4 regions of the Clostridioides sp. LIBA-6622 genome follow, and region 2 is predicted to be linked to each of the others. Evidence: riboswitches for the same ligand, from Rfam matches in the RefSeq annotation. Region 2 holds a riboswitch; each other region holds the start of a gene.

Region 1 (3,376 bases), 810 kb from region 2:
AGATGATTTTGATACTCCTATAAAACGTAAACTTAATACTGTTGGGAAGACCTTAAGTGTCATAGGTATTATTGTATGCGTTATTATATTTGCAATAGGTGCATTTTATCAGAGACCTCTCTTACCAATGTTTATGATTGCAATTTCCCTTGCCATATCAATTATTCCAGAGGGATTACCTGCAACAGCTACTATTGTAATGGCTTTAGGCGTACAACGTATGGCTAAAAGAAATGCTTTAATTAGAAAATTACCTGCTGTTGAAACACTAGGAGGAGCCACAGTAATATGTTGTGATAAAACTGGTACATTAACCTTAAATAAAATGACGGTTACACATATTGCTGTAAATGGAGATTTTGAATCTGGTAAAGTTACATCAATAGATACTGCGTCTGAAAAACATCCACTAGTATATAAAGAGATTGTTTATGCTAGTGCACTTTGTAATGATGCATGTATTAATCCAGATAAAACAGATGAAATATTAGGTGACCCAACAGAGGGTGCATTAATTTTTATGGTCAACAAATTTGGAATAGATCAAGAAGCTCTTGAAGAAGAATATCCACGTGTATTTGAACAGCCTTTTGATTCTGATAGAAAATGTATGACAACTGTTCATAATATAGATGGAAATATTACTGCTTATACTAAAGGTGCAGTAGATGAAATTCTTGACTTATGTACTAAAATATTAACATCAAAAGGTGAAAGAAATATTACTGAATTGGATAAAAAGAATATACACGAATTATGTCTTACGATGTCTAAAGATGCATTGCGTGTACTTGGTTTTGCGAAGCGTGAGATTTCATCTATACCAAAAGAGGATAATGAAAACGTAGAATATGATTTGACATTTATAGGTATGGTTGGTATGATTGACCCTCCAAGAACTGAGGTAATTGATGCAGTAAATACTTGTAAAGAAGCAGGTATAAGAACTATAATGATAACAGGTGACCATAAAGTTACTGCCACAACAATAGCTCATGAATTAGGAATATGGAATGAAGGAAATACTGTTATATCTGGTGATGAACTTGATAATTTAAGTGATGATGAACTAGATAAAGCTGTTAAAAATGCTACAGTATTTGCTCGTGTATCCCCATTTGATAAACTTAGAATTATACAGTCTCTAAAAAGAATTGGAGAAGTACCAGCAATGACTGGAGATGGTGTAAATGATTCTCCTGCTTTAAAATCTGCTGATATTGGTATAGCTATGGGTATAAGTGGTACAGACGTTGCAAAAGATTCTTCTGATATGATTTTAATGGATGATAGCTTTACAACAATTGCTTATGCAATAAAAGAAGGTAGACGTGTATATAGAAATATACAGAAAGTTATACAATTCTTACTTGTTGGTAATATAGCAGAGATACTTACGTTGTTTGTTGCAATATTATTAAATTGGGATACTCCACTTCTTGCAGTTCATATTTTGTGGGTAAACCTTGCAACTGCTACACTTCCAGCTCTTGCACTTGGAGTTGACCCACCAAGTAGAAATATAATGAAGCATCAGCCAGTGAAATCAGCTACCTTATTTGAAAAAAATCTTATACAAAGAGTAGTTACTCAAGGTATATTTGTGGCAATAATGACTATTTTAGCATATAAAATTGGTCTTAATATAGAAAATCATGCTGTAGGTCAAACAATGGCATTTTGTGTATTAGCATTTTCACAAATGTTGAGAGCATTTAGCCAGCGTTCAAATACAGATTCCATGTTTAACAAAAATAATGGTAAGAACCCATTTCTTTTAATTTCATTTTTAACTTCTGCATTACTAATAGCAGTAATACTATTTGTACCTGTTTTTAGAAATGCGTTCAGTTTAACTATTTTAAATGGCTCAGAATGGCTTATAACAATCATTCTAGCCACAATGTCTGTAGTTCAAGTAGAGGTTGGAAAAGTTATTAAAAGAAAAATTTCGAAAAAATAGTTGACAAAATTAGGAAAAATATATAAGATATAAAACATAGAAAAATTAAATAAATCTTATCCAGAGAGGTGGAGGGACTGGCCCTATGAAACCCGGCAACCAGTATATTTATATACATTGGTGCTAAATCCTGCGGCGAAAGCTGAGAGATGAGTATAATTAAGCTTATACAGAGCCTGAGTTATATACTCAGGCTTTATTTATTTTAAATCTCATCTGGTAAATAGTTTAATTTTTACTAAAATCTAAGGGGGATACAAAAATGTATAATAAAGAAACAATATGTGTGCAAGGAAATTATAAACCAGGAAATGGAGAGCCAAGAGTATTACCTTTATATCAAAGTACAACTTTTAAATATAGTAGCATAGATGAACTTGCTGACTTATTTGATTTGAAGGTTGATGGACATATGTATTCAAGAATAAGCAATCCGACTGTTCAAGCTTTTGAAGAAAAAATAAGTTTGTTAGAAGGAGGAGTATCTTCTGTAGCTGTTTCATCAGGTCAATCTGCAAATATGTTAGCTGTTTTAAATGTATGTAAATCAGGAGATAGTATACTTTGTTCTTCAAAAGTATATGGAGGAACATTTAATTTATTAGGGTCTAGTCTTAAAAAATTTGGAATAGATTTAATATCCTTTGACTTAGATTCAAGTGAAGATGAAATAGTAAAACTTGCAAATGAAAGTACCAAAGTTGTGTTTGCAGAAACACTTGCAAACCCAACTCTTGAAGTTATAGATTTTGAAAAAATATCAAATGTAGCTAAGAGAGTGAATGTTCCATTTATAGTAGATAATTCACTAGCATCTCCAGTGCTTTGTAATCCTCTAAAATATGGTGCAAACATAGTTACTCATTCTACTACAAAATATCTAGATGGGCATGCTTCAAGTGTTGGGGGGATTATAGTAGATGGTGGAAACTTTAATTGGGATAATGGAAAATTTCCAGAGTTAGTGGAACCAGACCCAACATATCATGGAATAAGCTATACTCAAAAGTTTGGAAATGCTGCATATGCAACTAAGGCACGTGTTCAGCTACTTAGAGATTATGGGAACTGTTTAAGCCCATTTAATGCATATCTTACTAATTTAAATGTTGAAACACTTCACCTTAGAATGGAGAGACATAGTGAAAATGCTCTTAAAATAGCTAAGTTTTTAGAAAAACATGAAAATGTAGATTGGATTAACTATCCAGGACTTGAAGATAATAAGTATTATGAGAATGCCAAAAAGTATCTATCAAAAGGATGTAGTGGAGTTTTATCATTTGGAGTAAGAGGTGGATTAGAAAATGCCAAAAAATTTGTTGAAAAACTACAGATAGCATCTTTAGTTACACATGTTTCAGATGTAAGAACATGCGTTATACATCCAGCTTCAACTACTCATAGACAATT
Region 2 (3,376 bases):
AGGAGTGTTGAGGCACTCCTTTTTCTTATAGTACTGATGAATTTATAATAGTGTTTTTGGTAATGCTAATTAAAAGTTTTTAATTAAGTAGGTGAAGAATTTGTTTATAGATAAGGCAAGAATATTTGTTAGGGCTGGAAATGGTGGAAATGGTTCGGTAGCATTTAGAAGAGAAAAATACGTTCCAGCTGGTGGACCAGATGGCGGAGATGGTGGTCGTGGAGCAAGCATCATATTTGAAGTTGATTTAGGTCTTAGAACTCTAATGGACTTTAAGTACCAAAAAAAATATCAAGCTCAAAATGGTGGCGACGGAAGCAAAGGTAAAAGAGCTGGTAAAAATGGAGAAAATTTAGTATTAAAAGTACCAGCAGGCACAGTAATAAGAGATGAGGCTACAGGTCTTGTATTAGCAGATTTAAAGAAAGAAGGAGATATAGCTGTAGTTGCAAAAGGTGGTATAGGTGGTAAAGGAAATCAACACTTTGCCAATGCAGTAAGACAAGCTCCAGCTTTTGCAAAGTCTGGTACAGATGGAGAAGAAAGATGGGTAACTCTTGAACTTAAAATGATAGCAGATGTAGGGCTTTTAGGATTTCCTAATGTAGGTAAATCAACATTTCTATCAGTAGTAACTAAGGCAAAACCAAAAATTGCAAACTATCACTTTACAACATTGACACCAAATTTAGGTGTTGTTCAAACTAAGTTTGGAGATAGTTTTGTACTTGCAGACATACCTGGAATTATAGAAGGTGCTTCTGAAGGGATAGGATTAGGCCATGAGTTTTTAAGACATGTAGAGAGAACTAAGGTATTGATACATATTGTAGATATATCTGGATTAGAGGGCAGAGACCCTATTGAAGATTTTGATAAGATAAATGATGAACTTAGATTGTACAATGAAAAGCTTTCAAAGAGACCACAAATTGTAGTTGCAAATAAATTTGATATATTAGAAGATGAAAGCAAGTTTGAGACATTTAAGAATGAATTAGAGGGCAGAGGATATACAGTTTTTAAAATGTCTGCTGCAACTCGTGAAGGAATAGATGATGTAATAACTTATGTATCTAAACTTCTAAAAGAAGTAGAAGATATAGAATTAGTTTCAGAAGAAGAAATGTACAGACCAGAGCTTGATATTGGTACTGAAGAAGAATTGAGTATAGATATTGAAGATGGAGTGTATGTAGTTACAGGTAAAGCACTTAGAAGAATAATGTATTCTGTAAATTTTGATGATATGGAATCTCTTCAATATTTCCAAAAAGCTATGGAAGGTCAAGGCGTGTTTGACAGACTTAGAGAGATGGGAATAGAGGATGGAGATATAGTTAGAATTTACGAATTGGAATTTGAATTTTACAATTAATTTTAGTATAGAATTATAGAGGTGAAAATATGTTAAAAGGAAAACAAAGAGCGTATTTAAGATCTTTGGCAAATACTTTAAAACCTACTACACAAATTGGTAAAGAAGGTGTCACAGAAAGTTTCTTAGAGCAATTAGATGATATGTTAAGAGTTAGAGAATTAGTAAAGGTTACTATACTGGAAAATGCAGGGCTTGATGCTAAAGAAACTGCTAATGCAGTATGTGAAGCTCTAAGAGCTGAATTTGTGCAAGCTATTGGTTTTAAATTTACTATTTATAAAAGAAATGTTGAGGAACCTAAGATACTATTCCCAGGACATGAACAGGCAAAAGCAAAGATTAAAAATAATAATGTTACAAAAAAAGGGAAACCAACTAAAAGAGCGGTTAGATAATAGCCTATATACTTTTAGTAAAATAAGTAAAAAAAATAGTGACAATTGATAGAAGTTGTATTATACTATTAAACATAAATTTAAATTAGCAATCTTATCAAGAGAGGCAGAGGGACTGGCCCTATGAAGCCCGGCAACCAGTATATTTTATTATACATTGGTGCTAAATCCTGCAGCAGTTATGCTGAAAGATGAGTATAAACCCGTCATATGGCTTGAGTTTATACTCAAGCTTTTTTAATTAGGATATTTATACATATAAATAATTTAATATAATCAAAATGATGGGGGTATGTAACAGTGAAGATAGCAATATTAGGATATGGAACAGTAGGAAGCGGATTAATTGATTTAATAGAAAATAATAATTCAAAAAGAGACATAGAAATAGTTGGAATTTTAGTTAAAAATAAAGAGAAACATAAGTCTAAGAAGTATTTTGACAAGATAACAACAAATATAGAAGATATATTTGATAAGGATATTGATACACTGGTTGAATTAATTGGAGGATTGAATCCAGCTTTTGATTATGTAACAAGAGCGTTAAATAAAAAGATACATGTAGTAACAGCCAATAAAGACTTACTTGCAGAGAGAGGTAGTGACCTTATAGAATTAGCTAACTTAAATGATGTTAGTATAAAATTTGAGGCATCTGTGGCAGGTGGTATTCCAGTTCTAAAGCCATTGATAGAATCTTTAGAAGGTAACAATATAAAGAGTATAAATGCTATCTTGAATGGAACTTGTAATTTTATATTATCGAAGATGTATGATGAAAATTTACCATATGATGTAGCTTTAAAACAAGCACAAGAATTGGGATTTGCAGAAGTTAACCCAGATGCAGATGTTTTAGGATATGATAGTGCTAGAAAATTATCTATATTATCTACTTTATCTTATGGAAAAATAGTATATTGGAAAGATTTATTATTAGAAGGAATAACTTCAATAGATGAAAAAGACATAGAATATGCAAAAAAATTAAATTGTAAGATAAAGTTAGTTGCTAGAAGTAAGTATGAATCAGGAGAAGTAAGTGGATTTGTTAGGCCAGCATTAGTTGATAATGATAATATGCTTTCAAAGATAGATAATGAGTTTAATGTAGTAATTTTAGTAGGTGATTCAGTAGGTGAGCTTTCTTTTGTAGGTAAGGGAGCTGGAAGAGGTGCAACAGGTAGTGCTGTTTATGCTGACATTATAGATGTAATAGATAAAAGAAATGCAAATATAAAATCTTTCTCAAAAGGTAGATTGGATTTAAGTGGACTTATAGAAGATGAATGTAGTGCTGTAGTTAGATTTGATGGGTATAATAAAGATGGAATTTTAAAATGTCTAGATAAATATGTAGATAGCTATGACATTATAGATGATGAAGAATTAGCAATTTTTGTAAATGCAAAGTCAGAACATGAAATCGATAGACTTTTGGAAGATGTAAAAAGAAATAATTATAGTAAATCGGTAAAAAAATTATTAAAGATAGATTAATATGTTTATATATAATTATAAAATTTAAGGTGAAGTAAAACAAAATATTTATTTTGTTTTACTTCACCTTTTTAATATCTGGTGAATTAATAAGATA
Region 3 (3,376 bases), 560 kb from region 2:
TCATCTTTAGGCGTTTTAAAAGATTTACCATTTGATGTTTTGAAGCTTGATTCTATGTTTTTTAATGCTAGTTTAGATAAGGAAAAAGAAAGAACAGTAATAAAAAATATTATACATATGCTAAAAGAACTTAATATTACAACTGTTGCTGAAGGAATTGAATGTAATGAGCAAGTTGAATTTTTAAAGGAGATTGGGTGTGATTTAGTTCAGGGATATGTATTCTATAAACCAATGCCAATGTTAGAATTTGAAGAACTACTGGATAAAGAATGTGCTTATAATAGTTACCAAGTAAATACTCATTAAAAAAGAGACTGTAAGTAAATTTACTTACAGTCTCTTATATAAAACACTTATTTTCTTCCTGCAACCCATTTTAAGCCCCAATGGAACTCATTGTCCATTTCTTTATGGCCTTTAAAGTATTTAATTACTTTTTCAACACTGAATGTTTCATCATTTACATTTTCTATCAAGGCTATTGAACACATATTATATCCATTTTTATGTTCATCAAGCTTAACAACTAAATCTGAATCCTGTTTTTGTTTAATTGTTACAATTCCATCAGCCTCAGACCAATTAGCTACACCTTCATAGATAAAAGCATAAATAAGTATTCTTTTTATTTCTTTTATTTTATTACCATTTATTCTTATATTTTCTCCTTGTGTATTGCTACCTGTTCGGTCATCTCCATCTAGTTGAGCAAAAGGTGGATGTTCTAAACTACCAAAAGAATTACCTAATGCTTGGACAGCACCTTTTACGCCATTTTTCATTTCAAACAAGCAACCTAAATCTAAATCTATATTACTGCTTTTTAGAGAGCCAAAAAAACCTTTTTTTTGTATTTTTTGATTCCAATTTAAATTAACTAAGATTTCACCTAAATCACTATTTTCTTTTTTTGTAAGGTTTATTTTTTGTCCCTTTTTTAATTCTATAGCCATAGTAATTTTCCTCCATAAACATAGATTTACTTAAATGGTAGCACTTAACAAGTCAATATTCAACAAGATTAGAATAATAATATTAAAATTATACTAAAAAACAGGAATTACAATGCCTTTATATTTCTCTTCAATTATACTTCTTGCTTTGTCTGATGTAAGAACATCTTGTAGAACTTTAATTTTTTCACTATCTTTATCTTCAGTTCTAAATGCTAAAAGATTTGCATATTCATCATTTATAGGTGCTGTATAAAGTCCATTTTTCTTAGCATCAAGACCAGCAGGTACTGCATAAGTAGTATCTATAAATGCAGCAGTTACATCTGGAAGAGAAGATGGAATCTGAGCAATATCTAATTCTTTGAATTGTATGCCTTTTGGATTTTCTATTATATCTTTAGGACTAACTAATCCGTCACCTTTAGGTAAAGTTAAAAGTCCGATACTTTCAAGGTATCTAAGGTCTTTAGAACAAGAAGATGGGTTGTTACTTATTGCGATTGTATCTCCTTTTTTAAATTCATCAATAGATTTTATCTTGTAAGAGTAAAGGATAGCTGGGCATACATATAGTTTTTTTCCAGCCATTATTTTATATCCTTTAGCTTTAACAGCTTCTTTTAGATAAGGTTCGTGTTGGAATAGATTTGCATCAATTTCTCCATTATTTAAAGCTTCGTTTGGAAGTATGTAGTCATCAAAATTTTTAATTTCCAAAGTATAACCTTTTTCTTCTATAAGTGGTTTTAATTCTTCTAATAATTCTCCACCTGGTACTAAAGTAGCACCAACAACGATTTTTTTGTCATCATTAGCTTTAGAGCATCCAACTATAGATAAAGTAAAAACTAGACATAATAACAAACTTAATAATTTTTTGAATTTCATATAAATTCCCTCCTGAATATGATTGATTAGTTAAAAATAAAATACCCTCTTTTATCACACTGCAAAATAAAATAAGCCTGAGTTTAAACTCAGGCTTTAAAAGCTAATTTAGACTCATCTTTCAGTATAATACTGCAGGATTTAGCACCAATGTATATAAAAATATACTGGTTGCTGGGTTTCATAGGGCCAGTCCCTTCACCACTCTGGATAAGAAGTATCAATTTTTAATTATGTTATAAATATTATCATGATTTTTTATATATGTAAACATAATTTTATAAATATTTTAAAATCTTTAGTATTTCTATTTAACACCTAAGATTCCAGAAACTAGAATATCAGTATCAGCTCCTAAGAAATAATCATTTATTTCAATTGAATTTAAAATATTTCTTAAAGCATTTTCTTCATGTTTCGTGCCAACAAGCTCATTTTCCACAAATGAAACGTCACATTTTCCAAAAAAATCCCCAAAAAATTTTATACTAGTTATTATACCTTTATCAACATTTAGATTAAATTCAACATTTCCACCAGTATATTTTAATTCATTTGAAAGAGTATATTTTGGTGAATTACCAAAGTTCCAGTCCCATGTTTCATATTTTAACTTAGTAAGTCTCTCTATTTGCTCGATGTCATATTCACTTAAATAATAGTTAGTATTATCAGTATTAGTCTTAGAAAGATAATTCATTATTGCACTCTTAAATTCTAGAATATCCATTTTAGATTGTAGATGTTCACTTATATTAGTTACACGAGATTTTACAGATTTTATGCCCTTTCCTTCAAATTTTATAGGTTTTACTTTTAGAGCTTTTGAAAGGTCATTTATTTCAGATGAAAATAGCAGTGTACCATGATGCATTACCTTATTTTTGTAGTTGTATTGAGCATTTCCAGAAAACTTCTTGCCATCTATAAGAAGGTCATTTCTTCCAGAAAATTCAGCATTTACATCTAATGTTTTAAGTAAATCTATTATTGGTTGAGTGAATCTTCTGAAATCACTAAAGCTATTATTATTGCAGGCTATAAATGTAAAATTTATATTTCCTAAATCATGAAATACAGCTCCACCACCAGATTGTCTTCTAACAACAGGTATAGAATTTTCTTTTATATATTCTAAATTTATTTCAGAAAGTGTATTTTGGTTTTTTCCAACAATTATAGAAGGTTCATTCCTCCATAAAATAAATAAGTCTTCGTCAAAATTTTTTAGAAGATATTCTTCCATTGCTAAATTGAAGTAAGGGTTTGTCTTTTCATTGTAAATTAGTAACATTAAAGTAATTCCTCCATATAATTGATAAAATTTTTTTGTTATTCTTAGTACAATTAATTTTATAATTCGACAATAATATAAAAAGTCCTTTAAATTAGAAGATAATCATATATTAGTAGAAATGTATATTAAATATAATCAGAAAAATATGGTATTTTATATAAAAAATAAAAAGGAATTTTAAAAACTGCCTTGCAAAGTTTAAATAAATAATATATACTCAAAATATACTTAA
Region 4 (3,376 bases), 1.0 Mb from region 2:
TATGAAGATAACAGGAAGAAACTTAATTACAGGACTTCCTAGTTCTATAACTATAAATTCAACAGAAATGCTAGAAGCACTTAGAGAATGTGTTGAGCAAATAGTAGTTGCTACTCATGCTGTTTTAGAGAAAACACCTCCTGAATTAGCAGCAGATATAGGAGATGTTGGTATAATAATGACTGGTGGAGGTTCATTATTATATGGATTAGATAAAATAATAGAACAGAGAACAGGTATAACTGTTACAATAGCAGAAGAGCCATTATCTTGTGTTGCAAAAGGTACAGGTATAGCTTTGGGTTCAATAGATTTACTTGAAACAGGTGGGTCTTTTAGAAGAAAATAATTAGGAGAGTTTAGAATGCTAAATATAGATGAAATAAAGAAATTAATACCACATAGATATCCATTTTTATTAGTGGACAAGATTACAGAGTTAGAAGTTGGAAAAAGAGCTGTTGGTATAAAAAATGTAACAGTGAATGAGCCCTTTTTTCAAGGTCATTTTCCAGAATATCCACTAATGCCAGGAGTATTGATAGTAGAAGCTTTGGCACAAGTGTGTGGAGTTGCAATGATGTCTGTAAAAGAAAATAAAGGAAAATTAGGTGTATTTGCAGGTATAGATAAAGTTAGAATTAAGAGAGAAGTAAGACCAGGAGATACATTGACTATGGAAGTTGAAATGACGACTCTTAGAAGAAATATAGCTAAGGCAGATGCTAAGGCATATGTTGGAGAAGAGCTTGTCTGTAAAGGGGAATTAATGTTCGCTTTAGTGGAAAAGTAAAAATACAAAATTAAAAAGGTAGATAATTTTGAGTATTCTATCAGATACTCTAAAATATCTACCTTTTTATATAAAGAATTTTATCAGTTACTTCACATTGGACTTAGGTGGATACTAATAAAGCTAAGGCTATTGTTTCAGCTAAGTCCAATATAAAGCTAAGACGTATATTATTAAATGAAAGTCTATTGTTTTCATCAATTTTATCTACAATCCCTACTATAGAATAATTTCCTATTTGAGGTAGTTTTTTTCCAACACCTTTTCCGGGCAGGATAGGTCCTTCTCTAATCTGTATATTACCTATGTTACTCTGCGACCCCAAGCAAGCATCTATAGCCAAGAAGTTACCTTGTATATGTGTATTTTTTATAGTATCTAAAGACTCATATATATTTAAGGCGTGAATAGGGTTATCTAGTGTACCGTAAACGGGGTATTTAAATTTACTGTTCTTAAGTATTGTTCCAACTAAAGGGCCTAACGTATCACCTATAGCCCTGTCTGTTCCTATGCAAACAACAATCGTATTTTCATTAATTATAGTTTTTAGAACTGAACTTAGCATCTGTATAACATCATCATCGCTGTAATTTACTTTAGCTAAATACAATAGGAACACCCCCTTCAAAAAAATATATGAATAAAAGACAGTAAAAAGACCTAACTTTAAATTTCAGATAGGGATAATATTTTATTTGTCTTACAAAAAAAGGAATGGGAAAAATGTGACTAAAAATCTTGACAAAATTTTAAAAAAATAGTAAGCTAGTAAAGTAAAATAAAACTTAAATCTTGATTACCTTATCAAGAGCGGCTGAGGGATAGGCCCTGTGAAGCCCAGCAACCACCCAAATGGGAAAAGGTGCTAATTCCTACAAGACAAAAGTCTTGAAAGATGAGGTCAGTTAATTAGTATGCAATTACGATTATTAACCTCTTCTTATAAAGGAGAGGTTTTTTATTTTGAGTAAAATTTCTAAAATTAAAAATAAGGTAAAACCTATAATAAAAATTAAGAATGTATAAGGGGGAATAAAAATGGCAAGACATTTATTTACGTCAGAATCAGTTACAGAAGGACATCCTGATAAGATATGTGACCAAATATCAGATTCAATATTAGATGCATTATTAGAAAAAGACCCACAATCTAGAGTAGCTTGTGAAACTACAGTTACAACTGGATTAGTTTTAGTAGCAGGAGAAATAAGTACATCTGCTTATGTAGATATTCCTAAACTAGTAAGAGAAACAGTAAGAGAGATTGGATATACAAGAGCAAAATATGGATTTGACTGTGATACTTGTGCAGTTATAACTTCTATAGATGAACAATCTGGAGATATAGCTATGGGAGTTGATGAAGGTCTAGAAAGTAAGACTGGAGAAGAGATAGAAGAAGAAATAGAAAAGGTTGGGGCTGGAGACCAAGGAATAATGTTTGGATTTGCATGTAATGAGACTCCAGAATTAATGCCACTTCCAATATCTTTAGCTCATAAGTTATCAAGAAGACTTACAGAAGTTAGAAAGACAGGTATAGTTGATTATTTAAGACCAGATGGAAAAACTCAAGTTACTGTTGAATATGAAGGAAATAAAGCTATAAGAGTGCATACGGTTCTTATATCAGCTCAACATTGTGAAACAGTATCAAATGATAAAATAAGAGAAGATATAATTAATCATGTTATTAAAGCAGTTATACCAGCTGAATTACTTGATGAAGAAACTAAAATTTATATAAATCCAACAGGAAGATTCGTTATAGGAGGGCCTCAAGGAGATACAGGTCTTACAGGAAGAAAAATAATAATAGATACTTATGGTGGATATTCTAGACATGGTGGAGGAGCTTTCTCAGGAAAAGACCCTACAAAAGTTGATAGATCTGCTGCTTATGCTGCTAGATATGTTGCTAAAAATATTGTTGCAGCTGGTCTTGCAGATAAATGTGAGATAGAACTTGCATATGCTATAGGTATAGCTAGACCATTATCTATATTCATAGATACTTTTGGGACAGGCAAAGTTTCAGAGGAAAAGCTTGTTGAATTAGTAGAAAAACACTTTGATTTAAGACCAGGAGCTATAATAAGAGACTTAGATTTAAGAAAGCCTCTTTACAAAAAAGTTGCTGCTTATGGTCACTTTGGTAGAACTGATATAGATTTACCTTGGGAAAAAATTGACAAAGTTGAGCAATTAAAAAAAGATGCTTTAGGTGAATAATTTTTAACTAAGAAACTGTTAGAATGTAATTCTATGATTACTTTCTAACAGTTTTTTTATTGTAGATTAAATATTTTTAATAAATGTTAATTTTTCATCATATAATAAATAAACAGTATTTAATTAGAATAGTATATTTTATTTTATAATATTATACTAAATGAGTACATATTATGGTCAATATGTTAAATAATGGTTAAGATTGTGTTAACTACTGTTAAATAATTAAAAATATATTGAAATATCATAATAATACGTCTAATATAATCTTAATAAACTTACACTTAAAAAATTATTTTAATTAGGGGGGAGTAGTGTATGTCAGGCAAAGTAAATATTAAAACTGTT

What was found. Region 2 has a riboswitch for S-adenosylmethionine ahead of ACTG47_RS05740 (homoserine dehydrogenase). Riboswitches for the same ligand answer to the same signal wherever they lie in the genome.
Region 1: another riboswitch for S-adenosylmethionine. It lies ahead of ACTG47_RS09710 (O-acetylhomoserine aminocarboxypropyltransferase/cysteine synthase family protein); the one in region 2 lies ahead of ACTG47_RS05740 (homoserine dehydrogenase).
Region 3: another riboswitch for S-adenosylmethionine. It lies ahead of ACTG47_RS08330 (MetQ/NlpA family ABC transporter substrate-binding protein); the one in region 2 lies ahead of ACTG47_RS05740 (homoserine dehydrogenase).
Region 4: another riboswitch for S-adenosylmethionine. It lies ahead of metK (methionine adenosyltransferase); the one in region 2 lies ahead of ACTG47_RS05740 (homoserine dehydrogenase).

What each region holds. Positions count from the first base shown of each region.
Region 1 is NZ_CP196998.1:2,001,954-2,005,329, forward strand. It holds gene ACTG47_RS09705 (calcium-translocating P-type ATPase, PMCA-type) at 1-1,963, shown strand, start outside; SAM riboswitch class I at 2,017-2,119, shown strand; gene ACTG47_RS09710 (O-acetylhomoserine aminocarboxypropyltransferase/cysteine synthase family protein) at 2,226-3,376, shown strand, end outside.
Region 2 is NZ_CP196998.1:1,190,569-1,193,944, forward strand. It holds gene obgE (GTPase ObgE) at 101-1,378, shown strand; gene ACTG47_RS05735 (YhbY family RNA-binding protein) at 1,408-1,776, shown strand; SAM riboswitch class I at 1,868-1,974, shown strand; gene ACTG47_RS05740 (homoserine dehydrogenase) at 2,077-3,279, shown strand.
Region 3 is NZ_CP196998.1:1,749,138-1,752,513, forward strand. It holds gene ACTG47_RS08320 (putative bifunctional diguanylate cyclase/phosphodiesterase) at 1-309, shown strand, start outside; gene ACTG47_RS08325 (TerD family protein) at 357-956, opposite strand; gene ACTG47_RS08330 (MetQ/NlpA family ABC transporter substrate-binding protein) at 1,050-1,847, opposite strand; SAM riboswitch class I at 1,959-2,064, opposite strand; gene lplA (lipoate--protein ligase) at 2,155-3,141, opposite strand.
Region 4 is NZ_CP196998.1:177,615-180,990, forward strand. It holds gene mreB (rod shape-determining protein MreB) at 1-349, shown strand, start outside; gene fabZ (3-hydroxyacyl-ACP dehydratase FabZ) at 365-793, shown strand; gene yyaC (spore protease YyaC) at 897-1,406, opposite strand; SAM riboswitch class I at 1,595-1,698, shown strand; gene metK (methionine adenosyltransferase) at 1,835-3,028, shown strand; gene ACTG47_RS01215 (YkvI family membrane protein) at 3,347-3,376, shown strand, end outside.